DNA from 2 places in the Micromonospora sp. CNZ299 genome. Region 1 is predicted to be linked to the other one. Evidence: riboswitches for the same ligand, from Rfam matches in the RefSeq annotation. Region 1 holds a riboswitch; the other holds the start of a gene.

Region 1 (8,646 bases):
CGCCGAGGCCCCGACACCGGGCGCCGTTGCCGGACCTGAGCCGGGCCAGCTCCTGGAACGCCTTCGACACCACCCGGCGCGCCGGACACGCGGAGGCAGCGGACAGTTCGGCGGATCGGACGACGCCGACCAGCCCGGCCGCGACCGGCGAGACAGCCGCCCGCGTTGGAGGCCCGGGTCAGCCGGACGCACCGGTCATGCCGGGCGCGGCCGGCACGCCCTCCGACGCCGGCACCGACGAGACGGCGAGCACCGACGCCACACCGGCCGCGTCGAAGCCGGGCAAGGTTGCCGAGCAGCCTTCCCGCCGAGGACGGCTCGGTGGCCTCTTCCGCCGCAACCGGTCCCGGGCCGACGAGGAGAGCCAGGAGGCGGCAGACAACGTGGAGCCGCTGCCTGCAAAGGACGAGGAGTTCGTCGACTGGGTCGCCGGGCTGAGCAAGCCGGTGTCGGACAACGAACCGGAGCAGGACAACGGTCGCCGGTCGCTGCGCTCCACCGGTCGGCACCACCGCGAGTGACCCCACCCGCGGGCACGTCGGAACGCCGATCGACCTGCCTACCTGCTTGATCCACTCGGGTTCACTGATGTCGGCCTGTCCCACCGGCCCGGACACCGCGACATCAGTGAACCCGAGTCGATCACCCCGACCCGATCACCCAAGAGTGCGCACCGCGCCGGTTCAGGCCAGCGGCAGATACACCCGGCTGCCGCCGGAGACGAACTCCTCCGACTTGTCCTTCATGCCGCGGGCCGCGTACTCCTTCAGCTCCTGGGTGATCTTCATGGAGCAGAACTTCGGGCCGCACATCGAGCAGAAGTGCGCGGTCTTCGCGGGCTCGGCGGGCAGGGTCGCGTCGTGGTACGACCGAGCGGTCTCCGGGTCCAGCGAGAGGTTGAACTGGTCCTCCCAGCGGAACTCGAACCGTGCCTTCGACAGCGCGTCGTCCCACTCCTGCGCGCCAGGGTGGCCCTTGGCCAGGTCGGCCGCGTGCGCGGCGATCTTGTACGCGATCACGCCCGCCTTCACGTCGTCCCGGTCCGGCAGGCCGAGGTGCTCCTTCGGGGTCACGTAGCAGAGCATCGCGGTGCCGAACATGCCGATCATCGCGGCGCCGATCGCCGAGGTGATGTGGTCGTACGCCGGCGCGATGTCGGTGGTCAGCGGACCGAGCGTGTAGAAGGGTGCCTCGTGGCACCACTCCTGCTGGAGGTCCACGTTCTCCTTGATCTTGTGCATCGGCACGTGGCCAGGGCCCTCGATCATCACCTGGACGTCGTACTCCCAGGCGACAGTCGTCAGCTCGCCGAGGGTGCGCAGCTCGGCGAACTGCGCCTCGTCGTTGGCGTCCGCGATCGAGCCGGGGCGCAGCCCGTCGCCGAGGGAGAACGTCACGTCGTACTTGGCGAGCAGCGCGCACAGCTCCGCGAAGTTGGTGTAGAGGAAGTTCTCCTCGTGATGCGCCAGGCACCAGGCCGCCATGATCGAGCCGCCCCGGGAGACGATCCCGGTGACCCGGTCCACGGCCAGCGGCACGTACGGCAGCAGCACCCCGGCGTGCACCGTCATGTAGTCCACGCCCTGCTCGGCCTGCTCGATCACGGTGTCCCGGAACACCTCCCAGCTCAGCTTCACCGGGTCACCGCCGACCTTCTCCAACGCCTGGTAGATCGGCACCGTCCCGATCGGCACCGGGGAGTTCCGCACGATCGCCTCGCGGGTCTCGTGGATCCGCTTCCCGGTGGACAGGTCCATCACGGTGTCCGCACCCCAACGGGTGGCCCAGGTGAGCTTCTCCACCTCCTCGGCGACCGATGAGCTGACCGCCGAGGTGCCGATGTTGGCGTTCACCTTGACCAGGAACGCCTTACCGATGATCGCCGGCTCACACTCCGGATGGTTCACGTTGAGCGGCAGCACCGCCCGGCCGGCGGCGATCTCGGCCCGTACGAGTTCCGGGTCGACGTTCTCCCGGATCGCCACGAACTCCATCTCCGGCGTCACCACACCCGCCCGCGCGTACGCGAGTTGTGTGGGCCGGCGACCGTCCACCCCGGCGAGTGGCGTGCCCGCACCCCGTACCGGCGCCACGTCACCACGCTCGGCGATCCACGGTCCCCGCAGCGGCGGCAACCCGACCTCCGGGTCCGACCCGGGGCCGGACGTGTCGTAGAGCCGCACCGGCGGAAGATCTCCGGTCAGCCCCACCTCCGCGAACGGCACCCGGACGTCCGGTCGCGAACCCTCGACGTACACCTTGCCTCGTGCGTGCATGACAGCCTCCCTGGTGATCAAGCGGACCAGCCGAAGTGGTTCAGCGGTCCGCGCCCCGCGCCCAGCTCCCAACCCCGCGCGCCGGTCAGCGCCCGGAGCACGTACTCCTTGGCGGCACCCACCGCCGCCGGCACCGGATCACCCAGCGCGAGCCGCACGGCGATCGCCGCCGAGAACGAACACCCGGTCCCGTGGGTGTGCCGGGTCGTCACCCGGGGGGCCCGCAGCAGCGTGGTGACACCGCCGCCGTGCAGCACGTCGACCGCCTCGCCGCCGTCCAGATCACCCCCGGTGACCACGACGTGGTCGGGGCCGCCGGCCGCGAGCGCCTCGGCGGCCACGACCATCCCGGCCACGTCGTCCACCGGGCGTCCGGTGATGGCCGCGGCCTCCGCGCAGTTCGGCGTCGCCACAGTGGCGTACGGGAGCAGCCGCTCCACCGCGCCCACCACGCCGAGCCGGTGGCCGCTCGTGGCGACGAGCACCGGGTCGACGACGAGCTGGGGCAGCCGGCCGGCACGTGCGGCCTGCGCCACCACGTCGGCGACCGCCGGGGTGCCGAGCATTCCCGTCTTGACCGCCGAGACGGTGAAGTCGGCGAGCACGCTGTCCAACTGCTCGGTGACCGTGCGCGGAGGCAACGGCAGGACGGCGTCGACGCCTCGGGTGTTCTGTGCGGTGACCGCCGTGATGACGCTGGTGCCGTACGCGCCCAGCGCGGCGAAGACCTTCAGGTCGGCCTGGATGCCCGCGCCGCCGCCGGAGTCTGAGCCTGCGATTGTCAGCAGTGTTCGCGGGGTCATTTTGCCTGGCCTTTGGTTGCGGTTGGGGGCTGCGGCCGACCGTGCCCACTCCGGGCGGTCAGGCTTGATCCCTGCGTGGGCACGGTCGGCCGCAGCCCTGACGTGGAGACCTGGGTGACCCCGCGCCGGGTTTGGGTCAGCACAGGGGTGACCGCCTCGACATAGGCGTTGGTCAGGGCGGCGGCTGTTTCGGCCGGGTTCGCGGATCGCATGAGTGCGCCCAGTACGGCTACTCCGGTGGCTCCCGCCTTGACGCAGGCGGTTACCTGTTCTGGGGTTTCCACTCCGCCCAGCGCCAGGACCGGCACGTTGCTGATCCTGATCAGCTTTCGCAGGCCGTCCGGTCCCAGGGGTGGGCCGTAGCCCGGTTTTGTCTTCGTGGGCCAGACCGGGGAGACGGTCGCGTAGTGCTCGGTGGTCAGGCGGTTCAGCTCGGCTTCGTCGTGGCAGGAGCGGCCGACCAGGCTGTGGGTCGGCGGCGGATACGGGCCGGCGGCGGGCAGGTGCACGGCGTCGCCGCCGAGCGGGTCGGGGCCGGCCACGACGAGAGTTCCGCCGACGTCGGCGACGATCGCGCGCAGCTCGACGGCGAGAGCCGCACGCTCGGCGCGGGGCAGGTCCTTCTCCCGCAGCACCACCCAACGCACTCCCCCGGCCACGGCTCCCGCCACGACCCGGTCGAGCCCGCCCCGCGCGACGAGCCGGTCGGTCAACAGGACAACACCGGACGGCGGGGTCACAGGTCCGGTCTTCCCTCGTCGGGTGTGGAGGGCAGCGCGTGGAAGCGCCGGGCGATCCGGCCGGCGCCTGCCGCCAGCCGGCCCGCCTCGACCGCGTACCGCATCGCGGTCGCCATCGCCACCGGGTCCTCGGCCCGGGTCACGGCGCTGGCCAGCAGCACCGCGTCGCAGCCCAGCTCCATGGCCAGGGCCGCGTCGGAGGCGGTGCCGATGCCCGCGTCGAGGATCACCGGCACGTCCACCCCCTGCCGGATGAGCCGGATGTGGTGGGGGTTGCCGATGCCGAGCCCGGAGCCGATCGGGGAACCGGCCGGCATCACCGCGGCACAGCCCACGTCGGCGAGCCGGCGGGCGAGCACCGGATCGTCGCTGGTGTACGGCAGGACGGTGAAGCCGTCGGCCACCAGTTCCTCGGCGGCGCGGAGCAGTTCCACCCCGTCGGGCAGCAGCGTCCGCTCGTCGCCGATCACCTCCAGCTTGACCCAGTCGGTGTCGAACGCGTCCCGGGCCAGCCGGGCCACCTTCACCGCCTCGGTCGCGGTGTGGCAGCCGGCGGTGTTCGGCAGCAGCCGTACCCCGCACCGGTCCAGCAGCTCCAGCAGCCCACCGGTGGAGCCCGGCGCGGTGCCCACCCGGCGCAGCGCCAGCGTGACCAGCTCGGTGCCGGACGCCCGGATCGCCTGTTCCAGCACGTGCAGGTTCGCGGCGCCGCCGGTGCCGAGGATCAACCGCGAGGTGAACGTCTCCCCACCCAGCTCGAACGTCACGCCGCTCACCCGCCCTGCGCCGCGGTGAGGACCTCGACCCGGTCGCCGTCGCGCAGCACAGTGGCCGGCCAGCCGGCCCGGGGCACGACCTCGCCGTTGACCGCGACCGCCACCCCCCGCTGTTCGGGCACGACGTCGCGCACCAGGTCGGCCACCGACGCGCCGCCGGGGACGCTGCGTCCGGCCCCGTTCACCGTCAACTCCACCGGTCCCCCTCCATCGTCGGTTCAGGTCCACCCGCCGCGGCAGGTGTGCGAGCGGCCGATCCGGCACCGACGAACCGTTCGGGTCCGAAGGGCGCGAGCAGCGGGTCGGGCACGCCGTCGAGCACCAGCTCGGTGATCAGGTCGGCGGTGATCGGGGTGAGCACGATGCCGTGCCGGTGGTGCCCGGTGGCGGCCAGCACGTTTGGCCGGTCGGGCAGCGGCCCGAGGATCGGCGCGTTGTCCGGCGTGCCCGGGCGCAGCCCGGCGACCGCCTCGACCAGGTCGTACTCGGCCAGCTCGGGCAGCAGGTCGACTCCGGCGCGGAGCAGGCGCTGCACCGCACCGGCGGTGACAGTGGTGTCCGCCCGTTCCTCGACCGTCGCGCCGAGCACGACCTCGCCGTCGGCGCGGGGCACCAGGTAGACGGGTTCGCCGTCGGCGTACCCCCGGATCACGTGCCGGAAGCCCGGCGCGACGCCGTCGGGCGCGCGGAGCCGGAGGATCTGGCCCTTCACCGGCCGGACGGGCAGGCCGGTGAGGGCGGCGGCCCCGCAGCCGGCGGCGACAACCGTGACCGCAGCATCCACATCAGACAGAGGCGCGACCGCCTGCGGCACGAGCACCGCTCCGGCCCGCTGGGCGGCCGTGCGCAGCGCCGGCACCAGCCGCCGGGGGTCGACCTGGTGGTCGGTGGGCGCGAGCGCGCCGCCGCGCAGCCGTGGTGCGAGCGCCGGCTCGCGGTCGCGCAGCTCGCTGGGGCGCAGTGGGGTCACCGGCAGGCCCAACCCCTGCTGGTACGCCCAGAGCCGGCGCGCCTCGGCCAGGTCGTCGCCGGTCAGCCCGACCATCAGGGTGCCCTCGGTCCGGTAGCCGATCCCGGTGCCGCACGCAGCGGTCAGCTCGGCGGCGAACGCCGGCCAGCGGGCGGCGGACGCCAGCAGCAGCCCGGTCAGCTGTCGCTCACCGAAGTACGCCTCGGCGACCGGCGAGAGCATGCCGGCGGCCACCGCCGACGCCCCCGAGCCGGGCTCCGGATCGTGCACCACCACGCGCAGCCCTCGGGCGGCGCAGCGCCAGGCGATCGCCAGCCCGATCGGCCCCGCCCCCACCACCGCGACGTCCGGCCGGGCCCGGTCACTCGATCGCGCTGACTCCGAGCGGCCGGTCAGCACGCCAGGGCCTCGATCAGCTCGGCGGTCGCCCGCGCCGGGTCGGCGGCAGCCGAGACCGCCCCGACGACCGCCACCCCGTACGCCCCGGCGGCCCGCAGCTCCGGCACCCGCTCGGCGGTCACGCCGCCGATCGCGATGACCGGCACGTCGACGGCGTCGACGACGGCACGTACGCCCACGGGCCCGATGGGGTCTGGCAGGCCGGACTTGGTGCTGGTGGCGTGACACGGCCCGACGCCCAGGTAGCTGGCTCCCGCCGCGACCGCCGCGGTCGCTGTTCCCGGCGCGCGGGCGGTGGCGCCCAGCACGCCGGCCGGGCCCAGCACCCGACGGGCGGCGGCGACCGGCAGGTCGTCTGCCCCGACGTGCCCACCGGCGGCACCGACCGCCAGCGCCACGTGCAGCCGATCGTTGACCAGGCAGGTCGCCCCGTACGACACGCAGAGCGCCAGCACCCGCTGGGCCAGCTCGTACGCCTCGCGGTCGGTGGCGGAATCCTCGACCCGGACCTGCACCACCAGGTCGGCTCGGGCCACCGCGAGGGCGGCCCGGACCACGGTGAGCGGGTCTCGCCCGGGTCGGGTGTCGGTGATCAGATGCAGTCGCCCCAGGGACGGCACGGCAACGCTCCTCCCTGCGCCGGCATTATCCGGATCAGGTTCGACGGTCGGGGGCTGTCAGCCCCCCTCTCAGCCCGGCACACCGGGCTCCCGTGGGTTACTTGCGTGTCACCGTACGACAGATCCGCCGGTCTGCCAAGGCGGGTGTCGACGGGCCGGAATGGCGGATTAGGTTGGGCGCTTCATCCCGGTCCTATTCGGAATGTCGCCCCCCGTTGCAGAACCGTTACCTGCCGGCATCTTGCCGGACATTGAGCCAGCCGAATTAATTTGTTCAGCGATTCGACAAAATGTTGGCGGGGGCACCGTGACGCGGTGTCACCACCGGCTCCATCTGGGAGGGTCTTCGGCGAGCCGGCTCCCGCGATCCCTGTCACTACGACATAGGAGGCGGCGTGTCCCGTTCTCGTCGTGCCCGCGTACCCATCACCGCAACCCTGATCTCCCTGGCCATGGCCTCGACCACCCTGTTCGGCACGCCCGCCCAGGCGGCCGCCCAGGTCCCCCCACGGGATGCGAAAGCCGCAGCCCCGGTCAGCCAGGTGGTGCCGAAGGCGCCAAAGGCCGCGGCCGATCCCTTCTCCGTCCTCGTCTTCTCCAAGACCGCCGGCTTCCGGCACGACTCCATCCCCACCGGCATCGCTGCCATCCAACAGCTCGGTGTGGCCAACGGATTTACAGTGGACAACTCCGAGGACGGTGCCGCATTCAACGACGCCAACCTCGCGAAGTACAAGGCGGTGATCTGGCTCTCCACCACCGGTGACGTGCTCGACGCCGAGCAGCAGGCGGCGTTCGAGCGCTACGTCAAGGCGGGCGGCGGCTACGTCGGCATCCACGCCGCATCGGACACCGAGTACAGCTGGGCCTGGTACGGCGACCTGGTCGGCGCGTACTTCGCCAACCACCCACAGAACCAGCAGGCCACGGTCAGGGTGGAGGACCACGCCCACCCGTCCACGACCGGGCTGCCGGACCGCTGGTCCCGGTTCGACGAGTGGTACAACTACCAGACCAACCCCCGGCCGGACGTGCACGTGCTCGCCAGCCTGGACGAGAAGAGCTACACCGCGGGCGCCGGTGCCATGGGCGCCGACCACCCGATCGCCTGGTGTCAGGACTTCGACGGCGGCCGATCCTGGTACACCGGGGGCGGCCACACCCGGGAGTCGTACGCCGAGCCCGAGTTCCTGTCCCACCTGCTCGGCGGCATCCGGACCGCGGCCGGTGTCGAGAACGCCGACTGCGGCGCCTCGAAGACCTCGAACTTCGAGAAGGTCGCGCTGGACAGCAACACCAGCAACCCGATGGAGCTGGACATCGCCGGAGACGGGCGGGTCTTCTACATCGAGCGCGACGGTCGCGTGCAGATCGTCAAGCCGGACACCGGCAGCACCATCACCGCCGTCGACCTGGACGTCTTCACCGGCAACGAGGACGGGCTGATCGGCATCCGGCTCGACCCGGACTTCGCCACCAACAAGTGGGTGTATCTCTACTACGCCCCGAACGACGGGGTCACCCGCAACCTGCTGTCCCGCTTCACGGTCACCGGCGACACCATCGACCCGGCCAGCGAGAAGCAGGTGCTGCGGGTCGACACCCAGCGCAACACCTGCTGCCACGCTGGCGGCAGCATGGCCTTCGACAGCGCCGGCAACCTCTACCTGGCCACCGGTGACAACACCAACCCGTTCGAGTCGAGCGCGTACTCGCCGCTCGACGAGCGGCCGGGCCGCCAGGACTACGACGCGCAGCGCAGCTCGGGCAACACCAACGACCTGCGCGGCAAGGTGATCCGGATCCACCCGGAGGACGACGGCACGTACACCGTCCCGACGGGCAACCTCTTCGCGCCGGGCACCGAGAAGACCCGGCCCGAGATCTTCGCGATGGGCTTCCGCAACCCGTTCCGGATCGGCACCGATCCGAAGACCGACACGCTGTACGTGGCGGACTACGGGCCGGACGCCAACGCGGACAACCCGAACCGGGGCCCCCGCGGCCTGGTCGAGTGGAACGTCGTGACCCCCGGCAACTACGGCTGGCCGTACTGCACGGG
Region 2 (8,646 bases), 6.5 Mb from region 1:
CTACGAGCAGTTGGAGATCGAGGACGAGCTGCTCCGCGGCGGCCTGGTGCCGATCGCCTCCGGGATGGAACGCTACGACGGGGCGTCCGCCATCCGGATCCGCAACCGGTACGCGACCCTGCACGCCGCCCGACTCGCCCCCGGCGACGAGGTGACCATCCCCGACGCGCCCTTCGTGCACCTGTACGTGCCCAACGGCACGGTGACCCTGGAGGGCAGCGGCCCGCTCGGCACCGGCGACGCGGCCCGGCTCACCATGACCGGCGGCCGGCGGGTCACCGCCGACGAACCAGCCGAGATCCTCGTCTGGGAGATGCACGCCACGGTCACCTGACCCCACGTGGGCGGGGTCAGGTGACCGTCGCTCAGGTCAGGCGGGAGACTCGGCGCGGTCGCCGGCCCAGGTGGTGTGGAACGAGCCGTCCCGGTCCACCCGCTGGTAGGTGTGCGCCCCGAAGTTGTCCCGCAGACCCTGGATCAGCGCGGCGGGCAGCCGTTCGGCGCGCAGCGCGTCGAAGTAGGCCAGCGACGACGAGAACGCGGGCGTCGGCACACCGGCCCGGGTGGCGTCACCCACCACCCGGCGCCAGCTCGGCACACCGGCGGCGACCGCCTCGGCAAAGTACGGTGCCACCAGCAGCGTCGACAGGTCGGGCTGCTGGTCGTACGCCTCGCGGATCCGGTTGAGGAAGCGGGCCCGGATGATGCAGCCGCCCCGCCAGATCGTCGCGGTGCCGCCGAGGTCGATGTCCCAGTTGTATTCCTCGCTGCCGGCCCGGATGTGGTCGAAGCCCTGCGCGTACGCAACGATCTTGGAAGCGAGCAGCGCCCGGCGGACGTCCTCGATGAACGCGTCCCGGTCGGCGACCTGCCACTTCTCACCCGCGTCCGGGAACGCCCGACGGGCCGCCTCCCGCTGGTCGACGTGCCCGGAGAGCGACCGGGCGAAGGTCGCCTCGGCGATCCCGGTGATCGGGATGCCCAGGTCCAGGGCGCTCTGCACCGTCCACCGGCCGGTGCCCTTCTGCTCGGCACGGTCCTGCACGATGTCCACGAACGCCCGGCCGGTCGCCGCATCGGTGTGCGCGAGCACATCGGCGGTGATCTCGATGAGGAACGACTCCAGCTCGCCGTTGTTCCAGTCGCGGAAGATCTCCGCGATCTCCGCCGGCTCCGCGCCCAGACCGGCCCGCAGCAGGTCGTACGCCTCGGCGATGAGCTGCATGTCGGCGTACTCAATGCCGTTGTGCACCATCTTGACGAAGTGCCCGGCGCCGTCCGGCCCGACGTGCATGCAGCACGGCACACCGTCCACCTGCGCGGCGATCTTCTCGAACATCGGCCCGAGCTTGGCGTACGACTCGGCGGAACCGCCCGGCATGATGCTCGGCCCCCGCAGCGCGCCCTCCTCGCCACCGGAGACGCCGGTGCCGCTGAAGTGCAGGCCCTGCGCGCGCAGCGCCTCCTCCCGACGGCGGGTGTCGGCGAAGTGGGCGTTGCCGCAGTCGACGATGATGTCGCCCTCTTCCAGCAGCGGCACCAACTCGTCGATCACCGCGTCGGTGGGTGCGCCAGCCTTGACCATGACGATGACCGCGCGGGGGCGCTCCAACGACGCCACGAAATCGGCCATCGACTCGCCGGGCAGGAACGTGCCCTCGTCACCGTGCTCGGCAACCAGGCTGCGGGTGCGTTCCGGCGACCGGTTGTGCACTGCCACCGTGAAGCCGTTGCGGGCCAGGTTGCGGGCCACATTCCGACCCATCACCGCCAGCCCGGTCACACCAATCTGCGCCCTCGCCTGCTCAACCATCCGTGCCGCCACCTCTCGCCGTCGTGTCAATGTGTTGCGACGGTATCGCGACGCAGGGGCCATGGGGGAGCGCTGCCCAACAGCCGGTCACCGACCGATGGCGCTCAGCCCTGGGCCAGCCGGTTCTCCACGTGCGCCACCTTCGCGGTGAGCGCGTCGGTCACCCCCGGCCGGATGTCGGCCTTGAGCACCACGCTCACCCGGGGTGCGTGCGCGGCCACCACGTCGACCGCCTGTTTGACGACCGCCATCACCTCGTCCCACTCACCCTCGACGGTGGTGAACATGGCGTCGGTGCGGTTGGGAAGGCCCGAGTCGCGGACCACCCGTACCGCCTCGGCGACCAGGTCACCGACGGACTCACCGACACCGAGCGGGGTTATCGAGAACGCGATCAGCATGCCGCCGATGGTGCCAGGAAAATCGGCTGCACCGCCCCACCTGGTGCCGATAGAGTGCGGGCATGCGCAACTGACGCCCCACTTCCGAGCCGGCCCGCCGCCCCGCGTCGCGGTCCGTGCGCTCCCGGGCGTCCCGCATCTCCCACCCGCCGTTCGGCGGCGCTGGCTGTGTCCCGACCCCGGTGAGCAGTCCCTTCCCCGTTGGACCGTCGCACGACGACGGTCATCAGCCGATCCGACCGACCGCCGGCGCGCGGGACCGGCCGTGCCGGTCGGCTTTGAAGGAGGCCCGGATGCCTGCCAGGCGCAACCGGAAGAAATCCCGTTCAGTCGTACCCACGTCCGCCGGCACAGACGCGGCGGCCGGCCATGACGCGCTCCTACCGACCCGCCCCGACTTCGATCTCGCGGTCCAACCGGCTCTCCTGGTCGATCCGGCGTTTCCGGCGGAGTTGGGTGAGCCGGCAGTGCTGGTCGAGCCGGCGCTGCCGGCGGTGCTGAGTCAGCCGGCTCCGCCAGCGGTGGTGCCGGGTGAGCTGGTGCCGCCGTTCGACGTGCCGGCAGCAGTCGACGCGCCGGTGGTGGCAGACCTGCCGAAGGTCGCCGGGCGACCGAAGGCACCGACCGCTGGACCGCCGCAGGGTGGCGGGACACGCTCGGCCGGCGGGCGTGGTCAACAAGCCGGCCAGAGCCGCCGCTACGCCTTCCGCCGCAGCTGACCGACCCCGCACCCACCCGCGCGGTCCCGACCCCCGTGGGCGGTGAGGCAGACAGCAACTTCAGGGATGGTGCTGCCTCACCGCCCAACGAAGCAGCACCATCCCTGAAGTTGTGCGGATCATGCCCGCGCGGCGACGCTCAGAGACGCTGGGCGGCGCCCTGCTCGGAGAGAAGGGGTCAGGTCAGCCGATCAGGGGGCGGAAGCTGCCGAGGAGGATGCTCGTGGTCAGTGCGCCGGCGGCCAGGGCGGCCGCCCCGGCGACGAGCAGCCCGTCGGCCCGGGTGAAGCGCTGCCGGCGGGCCACGGTCCGGGGGGTGCCGGCGTCGAAGCCACGCGCGTCCATCGCCACGGCCAGCCGGGTGCCGCGGCGGATCGCCCCGACCAGCAGCGCGAACGCGGTGGAGGCGAACAGTCGTAGCTTCGCCACCGGGTTGCGTCCCGCGTCGACGCCCCGCGCCCGCCGGGCCATGCTGATCATCTGCCACTCCTGACCGAGCAGCGGCACCAGCCGGAACGCGGCGAGCGCCCCGATGGCGAACCGGGCCGGCGCCTTCGCGTTCTGGATCAGCGCGTCGGCCAGGTCGGTGGGGTCGGTGGTCGCGAAGACGATCACGCCCGGCAGTGCCACCGCGAAGACCCGCAGCACCAGGCCGAGCGCGGTGAGCAGCACGCCGGTGCTCACGAACACCGGCCCCGCGTCCAGCAGGACCCGACCGGACCGGTCGGCGGCGAAGAGCACCAGGGTGACCAGGATGCCGACGGCGCTGAGGAGCAGCGGCCAGGCCCGCCGGGCCAGCACCCGGTAGCGGATGCCGAACAGCGGGAGTACGGCGAGTTCGAGCGCGATGGCGATCGCCGGGGCCACCGGGTCCAGGGTGGCCAGCAGGGTGAACGAGAAGACCAGCGCTGCGGCGACCTTCGCCACCGGGTTGCGGCGGGCCAACGGCGCACCGGGCGCGGCGACCGGTTCGATGCTGATCATCGGGCACCGTCGCCGGTCACGGCCCGGTGCAGGGTGACGGTGCGGTCGGCGAGAGCGGCGACGAAAGCCGCGTCGTGGGTGACCGCGACGACGCCGTGCCCGGCGTCGCGCAGCTCGGCGAAGAGGTCGACCAGCTCCCGCCAGGTCCGCCGGTCCTGGCCGAAGGTCGGTTCATCGCAGATCAACAGACGGGGCGCGGTGGCCAGGGCCGTCGCCACGCTCAGCCGCCGCGCCTCGCCCCCGGAGAGGGTGTACGGGTTGGCGGCGGCGAGCCGATCCAGTCGTAGTCGCTCCAGCAGCCCGGCCACGGTCTCCCGCACGGCTGCCTCGGGTTGACCGGTGCGGCGCGGGCCGAGCGCCAGCTCGTCGAAGACGGTGCTCGTGACGAACTGGTGCTCCGGGTCCTGGAAGACGGACCCGATCCGCCGGGTCAGCGCGGGTGCCCGCCAGCGGTGCGGGGGAGTGCGATGGTCCGCGCCGGCCAACTCGGCGGACGCGTTGACCCGGCCGGTGCCTGGCCGGAGCAGCCCGCCGAGCAGCAACGCCAGGGTGGACTTGCCGGCGCCGTTGGGTCCGCGTACGGCGAGTGCCTCTCCGGCGCGTACCGCCAGATCGGTGGAGGCCAGCCGGGGTGGCAGGCCGAGCCGGTCGGCGGTGAGCAACAGCTCGCCGGGAGCGGCGGTGGCCCGCCGGGGCGCGATGGGGTGACCCGGCACCCAGACTCCCTCGGCGGCCAGGGCGGGGCCGTGGGCGGCGAAGACCGCCTCGGGCGTGCCGTCCGCACGGACCCCGCCGCCCGGGTCCAGGACGACCACCCGGTCGACCAGTGGCAGCGCCTCGGCGACCCGGTGCTCGACCAGGATCAGCGTGGTGTCGGCGTCCAGCGCCCCGGCAACCGCCTGCCGGATCAGCTCGGCCCCGGCCGGGTCGAGGTTGGCGGTCGGCTCGTCAAGCAGCAGCAGGCCGGGGCGCAGGGCCAGCGCGCCGGCCAGGGCCAGGCGTTGCTGCTCGCCGCCGGACAGTGCGGCCGTGTTGCGGTCCCGGGAGTACGGGAAGCCGACCCGGTGCAGCGCCTCGTCCACCCGGGGCCAGATCTCGTCGGCGGGCACTCCCCGGTTCTCCAGCCCGAACGCGACGTCGTCGCCGCAGCGGGCCATCACCAGTTGGGTTTCCGGGTCCTGGAAGACGATGCCGACCCGTTCCCGGCCCTTGCGGGGGTCGAGCCCGTCGATCTCGACGGTGCCCTCCTGCTCGCCGGAGTCCTCGGGTAGCAGCCCGGCGAGCGCGCTGAGCAGGGTGCTCTTACCGGCCCCCGAGGGCCCGAGCAGCAGCACCCGCTCCCCGACCTCAACCCGCAGGTCGACCCCGCGCAGAGCCCACGCGCGCCGCCCGGCGTGCCGCCAACCGAACCCCCGCAGCAGTACCCCGCCCACCAAACACCCCCTCCCAAGCCCCGGCTCCACCCTGCACGGTCGATCATGAGGTTGACGGTGGTTCTGAAGATCCATCCGCCCGTCAACCTCATGATCGACGCGAGTGGGTGGGGTCAGATCAGGGCGCGGTCCCGGCCTACCGGGAAACGGTCCAGGACACCGGTGTTGGCCAGGGCCCTGGTCAGCAGCCAGCCGCCCGCTCCGGCGATCACCGTTGCGCTGACGATGGTGATCAGCGCGTACGGGATGCGGTAGTCGGCCAGCGCGTAGTCGACGTTCCAGATGAAGAAGTCGAACAGCGCGGCGCTGAGACCGGTCAGCGCGCCGGCCACCACCGCGGTGGGCAGCCGGAACGACCGGTACCGGAAGGCGGCGAACGCCAGCTCCGCGCCGATGCCCTGCACGATGCCCTGCGGGATCACCGTGCCGGCCCACTGGCTGCCCAGCAGCGCGGAGAGGACCGCGGCCACCGTCTCGCAGTAGAGCGCGGCACCGGGCTTGCGGATGACCAGACCGCCGATCACGGCCGGCATCAGCCAGACGCCGTACAACAGTGCCTGCGCCGGCGGGAAGAAGGCGAACGCACCCTCGGTGGCGCTCCAGACCAGGCCCCAGGCCCAGAAGATGACGCCGAAGGCGACCGCGATCACCGAGGCGACCACGATGTCGATGGTCCGCCAACGGTGTGTGTCGGTGGTGGAACTCATGTGTTGCTCCCAGTTCGTGAGTGCGAACCAGGAGAAGACGCACGCCGCGTCCGGTGGCACCGGACTGCGGCGCGGCTGGAGGTCGACCGAACTCCCTGCGCTGGCATTACCCAGATCAGGTTCGAGGGTCTGCGGGCATGCCCGCACTCTCAGCGCTGTGCGCTCCCCTGTCGGATGTGAAGTTGTCTCGCTGACGCTAACACCGACGTGGGCCGCTGGCCCAGGAGGGCATCCGCCTGACCTGCGGCGAGCAGCCGGCCCGTCGTCGGCTGGGTACGCTTCCGATCATGCGGGTTGACGCGCGAGGCTTCACGTTCGAGGTAACCGCCGGTGGTCCGCCGGAGGGCGTACCTGTCCTGCTGTTGCACGGTTTCCCACAGCACAGCGGCGAGTGGGACGAGGTCGTGCCGGCGCTGCACGCGGCCGGGCTGCGCACGTACGCGCTGGACCAGCGGGGTTACTCGCCGGGTGCCCGGCCCACGGCGGTGGCGGACTACCGGATCCCCGAGCTGGTCGCCGATGTGGTGGCGGTGCTCGACGCCCTCGGGTTGGACGCCGTCCACCTGGTCGGCCACGACTGGGGCGCGATCCTGGCCTGGGCGGTCGCGGCCGGGCACCCCGAGCGGGTCCGCACACTGACGGCGGTGTCCGTGCCACATCCGGCGGCCATGGCGCACGCCCTGGCCAACGACAGCCAGCAGAAGGCCCGCTCGTCGTACATTGCGCTGTTCCGTAAGCCGGACAAGGCGGAGAAGGTGCTGCTGGCGTGGCACGCCACCGCGCTGCGCAAACTGCTCGGCGGAGTGGGCGACGGGCCCCGGGTGGACCGCTACGCCGACCCGATGCGCGAGCCGGGAGCCCTCACCGCCGCCCTGAACTGGTACCGGGCGATGTCCCGCTCCGACCTGGCAGCGGTCGGCCCGGTCGCGGTGCCCACCACGTACGTCTGGAGTGACCGGGACATCGCCATCGGTCGGACCGCCGCCGAGGCGTGTGCGGCGAACGTCACCGGGGACTACCGCTTCGTGCAACTGGCCGGTGTGAGCCACTGGATCCCGGACGCGGCCCCGGGCCCGCTCGCCGAGGCGATCCTGGCCCGAGTCAGCACAACGGCCTGAGTCGTGCGGGTCAGCGGGGGAGGGCCATCATGACGACGGACGGCAGAGGGCCGGGCAGCCGCCGCTCGATCGCCGCGCAACTACGCCTGCTGGGCGTACGCGCCGGCGCGACGCTGCTGGTGCACGCCGGCCTCCGTCCGCTGGGATTCATCAGCGGTGGTCCGCACGCGGTGGTGCTGGCCCTGCGTGACGCGCTCGGTCCGGACGGCACGATCGTCGTGCCCACCCACACACCGGAGAACAGCGATCCCGCCCAGTGGCGCAACCCGCCGGTGCCGGCGGACTGGTGGCCGCTGATCCGCTCGGAGATGCCCGGCTTCGACCCGGCGATCACCCCGAGCCGGTTCATGGGGGCGCTCGCCGAGACGGTCCGCGGCTGGCCCGGCGCTCTGCGCAGCTCGCATCCCCAGGTGTCGTTCGCCGCGCTCGGGCCGGCCGCCGAGCAGGTGGTGACCGGGCACGCCCTGGCCGACATGCTCGGCGAGCAGTCCCCGCTGGGCCGGCTCTACGACCTGGACGCCGACGTGTTGCTGCTCGGTGTCGGCCACTGGGCGAGCACCTCGCTGCACCTGGCCGAATACCGCAGCACCGGCTCGCCCCGGGAGCGGGTCGGCGCTGCGGTGCGCACCGCCGACGGCGGCCGGGAATGGGTGTGGTGGCAGGACGTACGGCTCGACGCGGGTGACTTCGACGCGTTGGGCGTGGCCCTGGAGGCCACCGGAGAGGTTCGCACCGGCCCGGTGGGTGCCGGGACCGGCAGGTTGATGCGCCAGCGGGCGGCGGTCGACTTCGCGGTGCACTGGTTGGCCCGCAATCGGATGACGGAGGACGCATGACGGTGAGTGCCGAGGACTACCTGGCCGTGGTGACCGAGACGATCGGCCGGGTGGCCGAAAGCCAGCGGGAGGCGGTGGGGCGGGCCGCGGATCTGATCGCCGACGCCGTACGCGCCGACGGCGTGGTGCACGCGTTCGGCACCGGGCACTCGGAGGCCCTCGCCATGGAGATCGCCGGCCGGGCGGGCGGTCTGGTGCCGACCAACCGGATCGCGCTGCGCGACCTGGTGCTGCTCGGCGGCGAACCGGCCGATCGGTTGGGCCCGATGCTGGAACGGGACCCGTCGGTCGCGCACCGCCTCTACGAGCTGGCGCCGGTGCGGCCCACCGACGTCTTCGTGCTCGCCTCGAACTCCGGGGTCAACGGCGCGATGGTGGAGTTCGCCACGCTGGTCAAGGAACGTGGCCACGGGCTGGTCGCGATCACCTCGGCGCAGCACTCCGGTCGGATGACCTCCCGGCACCCGTCCGGGCGCAAGCTGGGCGACCTCGCCGACGTGGTGCTCGACAACGGCGCCCCGTACGGCGACGCGACGCTGCCGCTTCCCGGTGGTGGCGCGGTCGGCGCGGTCTCCTCGATCACCGCTGCGCTGCTCGCCCAGCAGATCACCGTGGAGGTGGTGGCGCGGTTGCTG

Evidence for each region. A riboswitch is a leader RNA that binds a small molecule or an ion and turns the genes downstream of it on or off. The one in region 1 is predicted to bind thiamine pyrophosphate.
Region 2: linked by a shared signal. The riboswitch ahead of CLT68_RS32025 (ECF transporter S component) and the one ahead of thiE (thiamine phosphate synthase) in region 1 are both predicted to bind thiamine pyrophosphate.

Annotation. Positions count from the first base shown of each region.
Region 1 covers NZ_PEFG01000001.1:581,878-590,523, forward strand. Annotated here, with positions in the region: gene CLT68_RS02745 (hypothetical protein) at 1-521, shown strand, start outside; gene thiC (phosphomethylpyrimidine synthase ThiC) at 684-2,276, opposite strand; gene thiD (bifunctional hydroxymethylpyrimidine kinase/phosphomethylpyrimidine kinase) at 2,294-3,079, opposite strand; partial or broken gene CLT68_RS02760 (thiamine phosphate synthase) at 3,241-3,819, opposite strand; gene CLT68_RS02765 (thiazole synthase) at 3,816-4,595, opposite strand; gene thiS (sulfur carrier protein ThiS) at 4,592-4,792, opposite strand; gene thiO (glycine oxidase ThiO) at 4,783-5,964, opposite strand; gene thiE (thiamine phosphate synthase) at 5,958-6,584, opposite strand; TPP riboswitch at 6,579-6,688, opposite strand; gene CLT68_RS02785 (ThuA domain-containing protein) at 6,980-8,646, shown strand, end outside.
Region 2 covers NZ_PEFG01000001.1:7,079,307-7,087,952, reverse strand. Annotated here, with positions in the region: gene CLT68_RS32055 (pirin family protein) at 1-334, shown strand, start outside; gene gndA (NADP-dependent phosphogluconate dehydrogenase) at 371-1,813, opposite strand; gene CLT68_RS32045 (MTH1187 family thiamine-binding protein) at 1,918-2,214, opposite strand; gene CLT68_RS32040 (hypothetical protein) at 2,508-2,933, shown strand; gene CLT68_RS32035 (CbiQ family ECF transporter T component) at 3,117-3,917, opposite strand; gene CLT68_RS32030 (ABC transporter ATP-binding protein) at 3,914-5,350, opposite strand; gene CLT68_RS32025 (ECF transporter S component) at 5,464-6,057, opposite strand; TPP riboswitch at 6,132-6,236, opposite strand; gene CLT68_RS32020 (alpha/beta fold hydrolase) at 6,345-7,175, shown strand; gene CLT68_RS32015 (AAC(3) family N-acetyltransferase) at 7,205-8,011, shown strand; gene CLT68_RS32010 (sugar isomerase domain-containing protein) at 8,008-8,646, shown strand, end outside.